Linked DNA regions of Bosea vaviloviae. Each later gene encodes a partner of the first gene's protein in a complex. Links are inferred from orthologs where the notes say so. Each region holds a gene or a part of one and is shown in the gene's direction. Other genes may lie near its edges. The genes, in order: BHK69_RS19250 and pnp.

The links.
Region 2: the proteins of BHK69_RS19250 (region 1) and pnp are in contact, whole or in part, in a cryo-EM structure (PDB 9QH0), measured with the Escherichia coli proteins. The link is inferred for Bosea vaviloviae from one-to-one orthologs.

What each region holds. Positions count from the first base shown.
Region 1 is NZ_CP017147.1:4,207,827-4,211,503, reverse strand. What follows is about bases 175-3,539. They hold BHK69_RS19250 (ribonuclease E/G), read left to right. Parts: upstream 175-516; coding sequence 517-3,339; downstream 3,340-3,539. Other genes in these bases: BHK69_RS19245 (hypothetical protein), read left to right, coding at 3,389-3,539. In the rest of the region: more of BHK69_RS19245, read left to right, coding at 3,540-3,677. UniProt on the Escherichia coli protein: Endoribonuclease that plays a central role in RNA processing and decay. Required for the maturation of 5S and 16S rRNAs and the majority of tRNAs. Also involved in the degradation of most mRNAs.
Region 2 is NZ_CP017147.1:992,951-996,167, reverse strand. What follows is about bases 8-2,912. They hold pnp (polyribonucleotide nucleotidyltransferase), read left to right. Parts: upstream 8-328; coding sequence 329-2,497; downstream 2,498-2,912. Other genes in these bases: BHK69_RS04690 (alpha/beta fold hydrolase), read left to right, coding at 2,674-2,912; rpsO (30S ribosomal protein S15), read left to right, coding at 8-68. Outside these bases: more of rpsO, read left to right, coding at 1-7; more of BHK69_RS04690, read left to right, coding at 2,913-3,217. UniProt on the Escherichia coli protein: Involved in mRNA degradation. Catalyzes the phosphorolysis of single-stranded polyribonucleotides processively in the 3'- to 5'-direction. Also involved, along with RNase II, in tRNA processing.

The sequences.
Region 1 (3,677 bases):
TCTGTAATGGGGATGGTTGCATTGCGAAGCCGCCCATGGTGCGCATCCGGGTCCGAGGATCCGTCGGCGTCCGGGGTCTGGCTTAAGGCGGCCGACCCTTCCGGGTTCGGCCGCAGCAGCGCAACCGCCAACGGATCGTCCGCGGACGGCCGGCGTCAGCCACGAAAGTTCGGCGCCTGGCTAGGTCTCGCGAGCGTGCAAACGCGGCGTGCTTCGTCTTTAGGCGAATGCGTCGCAGGTCAGGACAGATGTCGGGGCATACGACGCCGCATTTTTCATCGGTGATTCGTCCATACCTGCGGGACTGTGCCGGGGCGTTTGCCCGGCCGGGTTTCCCGAGCCGCTATCCTGTCTCGATCGAACACTTCCCCGTCCCAGATGCCGGCTCGCGCCGGCTTTTGCTCCTGCAACATGCCGGCTTTCGCCGGTCTTCACGCGGCGCCCCTGCCCGCGGCAGCGGATTCTCATCCGCAGCCCGGCGGGTTTTGATGGCGGCCGCGCCCATGGAAAATTCATATGGCCAACAAGATGCTCATCGACGCCACCCACCCGGAGGAGACCCGGGTCGTGGTGGTTCGCGGATCCCGCGTCGAGGAATTTGATTTCGAGTCCGCCAGCCGCAAACCGTTGCGGGGCAACATCTACCTGGCGAAGGTGACGCGCGTGGAGCCCTCGCTCCAGGCCGCCTTCGTCGAGTATGGCGGCAACCGCCACGGCTTCCTCGCCTTCTCCGAAATCCACCCGGATTACTACCAGATCCCGGTCGCCGACCGTCAGGCGCTGATCGCCGAAGAGGCGCGCGCCGACCGTGAGGAAGAGCGCGACGAGGAGAAGCGCGAAAAGCGCGGCGGCGGTCGTCGCGACCGTGGCCGCCGAGGCGATCGCGATGGGCGCGCCAAGAAGGCGTCGCATGACGAGACCGTCACCTCCGAGATCGAGGCCGACGGCAAGGGCGCTGCGATGGTCAACGAAGGCGGACCTGCCTTCGGAGAGGAATTCGCGCCCTCCATCACCGAATCCGCGACCGAGGACGCCATCGAGAATGCGCCGTCGCTGACCTACGAGACGGAAACGGTCGAGGCCACCGCCACGGACGAAGCCGCGCCGGAAGGCGAAGAGGCCCGCAAGCCGGCCGAGGACGAAGAGGACGGCGAAGAGCAGGCTCACGAGGACGCCGAGCATGAAGAGCCCGAGCAGCTCGGTGGCGGCGACGCGCTCGACGACATCTCCGAGCGGCCCCAGCGCCATCATCGCCGCCAGTACAAGATCCAGGAGGTGATCAAGCGCCGCCAGATCATCCTGGTCCAGGTCGTCAAGGAAGAGCGCGGCAACAAGGGCGCGGCGCTTACCACTTATCTCTCGCTCGCCGGCCGCTACTCGGTGCTGATGCCCAATACCGGCAAGGGCGGCGGCATCTCGCGCAAGATCACCAATGCCGAGGATCGCAAGCGCCTGAAGGAAGTCGCCTCCGAGCTCGAGGTTCCGGAGGGGATGGGCATCATCCTGCGCACCGCCGGCGCCTCGCGCACCAAGGTCGAGATCAAGCGCGACTACGAATATCTGATGCGGATGTGGGAGAGCGTGCGCGAATTGACGCTCGCCTCGGTCGCGCCGGCGCTGGTCTATGAGGAGGGCAACCTCGTCAAGCGCTCGATCCGTGACCTCTACAACAAGGACATCGACGAGGTTCACGTCGCTGGCGAAGAGGCCTATCGCGAGGCCAAGGACTTCATGCGCATGCTCATGCCGAGCCATGCCAAGAGCGTGAAGGCCTATCGCGAGCAGACGCCGCTCTTCGCCGGTTTCGGCGTCGAGAGCCAGCTCGACGCGATGTTCTCCAACAATGTGACGCTGAAATCCGGCGGCTATATCGTCATCAACCAGACCGAGGCGCTGGTCGCCATCGACATCAACTCCGGGCGTTCGACCCGCGAGCACAATATCGAGGACACCGCCCTCAAGACCAATCTCGAAGCGGCGGAGGAGATTTCCCGCCAGCTCCGCCTGCGCGACTTGGCCGGCCTCATCGTGATCGATTTCATCGACATGGAGGAGAACCGCAACAACCGCGCCGTCGAGAAGAAGCTGAAGGATTGCCTCAAGGACGACCGCGCCCGCATCCAGGTCGGCCGCATCTCGGCCTTCGGCCTGCTCGAAATGTCGCGCCAGCGCATCCGCACCGGCGTGCTCGAGAGTTCGTCCGTGCCCTGCCCGCATTGCGCCGGCGCCGGCATGATGCGCTCGGCGGCTTCCGTCTCGCTGCAGATCCTGCGCGCGCTCGAAGAGAACCTGATCAAGAGCGCCTCGCATAACCTCACCGTCCGCACCCGGCCGGAGGTCGCGCTCTATGTGCTGAACCAGAAGCGCGCCCATCTCACCGATCTGGAAACCCGCTTCGCCATCGCAATCAGCATCACGGTCGACGCAACCCTGCTCGGCACGCGCTATTTCGAGGTCGAGCGCGGCGAGTTCGTCGGCAATGAAGGTCGCATCGTTCCGACCTCGTTCAAGGCCGAGGCGATCCCCGCCGATATCGACGATGACGCGCTCGACGCCGCCGCCGAAGCCGAGGCGCTCGGCGCCGAAGACGAGGTCATCGAAGCAGGCGAGGCCACGACAGCCGCGGCCGCCAATGACGACAAGCCGGACCGTGGCGAGGGCGAAGCACGCGGCGAAGGCGGCCGCAAGCGCAGGCGCCGTCGCCGGCGGCGGCGTGGCGGCGAGCGTGACGCCAATGGCGTGCGTCTCGACGGCGGCACGGATGCCGAGGGCGATGAGGATGGTCAGGACGACGACGAGGATGGCGATGAGAACGCCGCCGAATCGCAGGAGACCGAGATCGTCGCTGCGGCTGCCGAGCCGGTCGTGACCGAAGTGGCAGCAGAGCCGGAAGCCGAGGCGGACGCCAAGCCGCGCCGTGGCCGCCGTGGCGGCGGACGCAAGCCCAAGGCTGACGCCGAGACTCTTGCTGACGCCGAGACCCTCGCTAACGCCGAGGCTCCGGCCAAGGCCACCAAGCGCGTAGAGGCCGCCGCGGCGGTGACTGAGGCCATCGCGATTGAGGCGGAAGCGGCCGTGGCCGAGAAGCCCAAGCGCAGCCGCGCCCGCAAGAAGGTCGTGCCGATCACGGAAGACGGTGAAGCGGCGCCGGTCGTCGCCGTGACCCCGGCGGCTGAGCCCGTCGCCGCAGAGCCGGTCGCTGACGCGCCTGCTCCGGAACCAGAGCCCGTCCCCGTTCCCCGCGTGGTGGAGGAGCCGGTCGCGGTGGTGCTGACCCCGCCCGACCCGGACCGCCCCAAGCGCGGCGGCTGGTGGAACAAGCTGGCCGGCAGGAACTGAATAAAAAGGCCGCTGCGGGACACCGCAGCGGCCTTTTTCATGAGACGAGATGCTTGCGATGCCGCCGCCCCGCAATCGTGAAAGACAGGTGCTGACCGCGATCTGCGTCGTGGCGCTCCTCGGCTTGGCCTGGATGGGATGGCAAGCGCTCGGAGGGCTTGGCGTCGGAATCCTCGGCCTTCTCGTGTTGTTCGTCGCAGTCAGGGTAGAGCTTGAAGGCAACGGGCCCGTCGGCGCGCAATCGACCCCGGAGTTTTATGCCAGACAAGTGCGTGCCGAACGCGAGCAGCCTCACATCGATCGGGTGAGTCGCCGGGCGGAAAATGCGGCATTCCTTT
Region 2 (3,217 bases), 3.2 Mb from region 1 along the record:
ACTATCTCAAGAGCAAGAGCGAGCCGCGCTATAAGAGCCTGATCGAGAAGCTCGGCATCCGCCGCTGATCGAGCGCTGACTGCTTCACGCCCGGTGCGACATCGCTCCGGGCGGTTTTCCAGGATCTGCCGCAATGGGGCGGCGTCCTGATTTCATCGCGGGAGCCGCAAGGGGCGGCCTTCCCGCATGACCCGCCGGGCGTCCTCGATGTCCATGGCAGGATCGCCGAGCGCTCGGGCGCATATTTTCACAAAACCCGAGCTTTCCGCCGTCTTGCTCATGGGCCGGAGACACCGGCCGGGTCGCATCCGATCCGAAAGACAAATCCATGTTCGATGTACAGACCGAAGAACTGATCTGGGGCGGGCGCAAGCTCGTGCTCGAAACCGGCAAGATCGCCCGCCAGGCCGATGCGGCCGTGCTCGCGACCTATGGCGAGACCGTCGTGCTCGCCACCGTCGTCTCCGCCAAGACGCCCAAGGCCGGGATCGACTTCTTCCCGCTGACCGTGAACTACCAGGAAAAGACCTTCGCCGCCGGCCGCATTCCCGGCGGTTATTTCAAGCGCGAAGGCCGCCCCACCGAAAAAGAGACGCTGGTCTCGCGCCTGATCGACCGACCGATCCGCCCGCTCTTCGTCGAGGGTTACCGCAACGAGACGCAGGTCGTCTGCACCGTGCTGCAGCATGACCTCGAGAACGACCCCGACATCGTCGCGATGGTCGCCGCCTCCGCCGCGCTGACGCTGTCGGGCGTGCCCTTCACGGGCCCGGTCGGCGCTGCCCGCGTCGGCTATTTCGACGGCGCCTACAAGCTCAACCCGCTGGTCGACGAGATCAAGGAATCGCAGCTCGACCTCGTCGTCGCCGGCACGCCCGACGCCGTTCTGATGGTTGAATCGGAAGCCAAGCAGCTCTCCGAGGAGATCATGCTCGGCGCCGTGATGTTCGGCCACAAGCACTTCCAGCCGGTCATCGACGCGATCATCCGCCTGGCCGAGAAGGCCGCCAAGGAGCCGCGCGACTACGTTCCGGCCGACAACTCCGTCGTTCTCGACGCGGTTCTCAAGCTTGTCGATGCGGATATCCGCGCCGCCTACCAGATCAGGACCAAGGCCGAGCGCTACAAGGCGCTTGACGCCGCCAAGGCCAAGGTCGCTTCGCTGATCTCGGAGACGCCGGACGGCAAGACCACCTTCACCAAGGAGCAGGTCGGCGGCCAGTTCAAGGAAGCCCAGGCCAAGGTCGTGCGCTGGACCATTCTGGACGACGGCGTCCGCATCGACGGCCGCGATCTCAAGACCGTGCGCAAGATCGTCGCGGAGGCCGGCATCCTGCCGCGCACCCACGGCTCGGCGCTGTTCACCCGCGGCGAGACGCAGGCGCTGGTCGTGACCACGCTGGGCACCGGCGACGACGAGCAGTTCATCGACTCGCTGGAAGGCACCTACAAGGAAACCTTCCTGCTGCACTACAACTTCCCTCCCTATTCGGTTGGTGAAGCTGGCCGCATGGGCTCGCCCGGCCGCCGCGAGATCGGCCATGGCAAGCTCGCCTGGCGCGCCATTCGCCCGATGCTGCCGGCGAAGTCGGAGTTCCCCTACACCATCCGCGTCGTCTCGGAGATCACCGAGTCGAACGGCTCTTCCTCGATGGCCACCGTCTGCGGCACCTCGCTTGCCCTGATGGATGCCGGCGTGCCGCTGAAGGCGCCGGTTGCGGGCATCGCGATGGGCCTGATCCTGGAAGGCGAGCGCTTCGCGGTGCTCTCCGACATCCTGGGTGACGAGGACCATCTCGGCGACATGGACTTCAAGGTCGCCGGCACGGCCGAGGGCATCACCTCGCTGCAGATGGACATCAAGATCGCCGGCATCACCGAGGAGATCATGAAGGTCGCCCTCGATCAGGCCAAGGGCGGTCGCGACCACATCCTCGGCGAGATGAACAAGGCGCTTTCGGTCTCGCGTGGCCAGCTCGGCGAGTACGCCCCGCGCATCGAGACGATGAAGATCCCGGTCGACAAGATCCGTGAAGTCATCGGCTCCGGCGGCAAGGTCATCCGCGAAATCGTCGAGAAGACCGGCGCGAAGGTCAATATCGAGGACGACGGCACCATCAAGATCGCCTCGGCCGACGGCAAGTCGATCGAAGCCGCGATCAAGTGGATCAAGTCGATCGTCTCCGAAGCCGAAGTCGGCATGATCTATGACGGCACCGTCGTGAAGATCATGGAGTTCGGCGCCTTCGTGAACTTCTTCGGCGCCAAGGACGGCCTGGTCCATATCTCGGAGCTGGCTGCGGCTCGCGTCCAGAAGGTCTCGGACGTCGTCAAGGAAGGCGACAAGGTCAAGGTCAAGTTCCTCGGCCAGGACGAGCGCGGCAAGATCCGCCTCTCGATGAAGGTCGTCGACCAGGAGACCGGCGAGGATCTGACCGAGAAGCTCAAGGCCGCTCGCGACGCCGAGAAGAGCCGCGAGCGCACCACCGCCGAGTAAGCAGCACACGATTCACGTGAAACGAGACGCCCCGCATCGCAGGATGCGGGGCGTTTTTTATTGCTCGTCTCTCATCAAAGAGTGAGAGCAGGATCGATGGATCCTGCTCTTAGGCGATGCTGACAGATCCATGATGCGAGCTGCTGCAGTCTTCCGCGGCAAACCAGGGTCCAGCAATGAAGTCTTTCACCGTCCCAGCCGCCGATGCGGGGTTGCGCTATCACGACATCGCAGGCGAAGGCCCTGCGCTTCTCTTCATCCATGGGCTGGGCTGCGCCTCGTCTTGCGACTATCCGAGCGTCGCGGCGGACGCCGCCTTGCGGGGGCGGCGCATGCTCCTGGTCGACCTGCTGGGCTCGGGCTTCAGCGATCGGCCGACCGGGTTCGGCTACACCATCGAGGACCATGCCCGCAGCATCGTGGCATTGACCGAGCATCTGCGATTGACCGAGCTCGATCTGTTCGGCCACAGCATGGGTGGGGCGGTGGCCATCACGGCGGCGCGGATGCTGGGTGAGCGCCTTAGGCGGCTCGTCCTCGGCGAGCCCAATCTGGAGCCCGGCGGCGGCTTTTTCAGCCGGCGTATCGCCGCCATGACCGAGTGCGACTATATTGAGCGCGGCCATGACGAACTCGTCCAGGCCAGCCGCTCCGAAGGCAACGCTATCTGGGCCGCGTCGCTCGCCATCAGCGCCCCCTATGCGGCGCATCGCGGGGCCT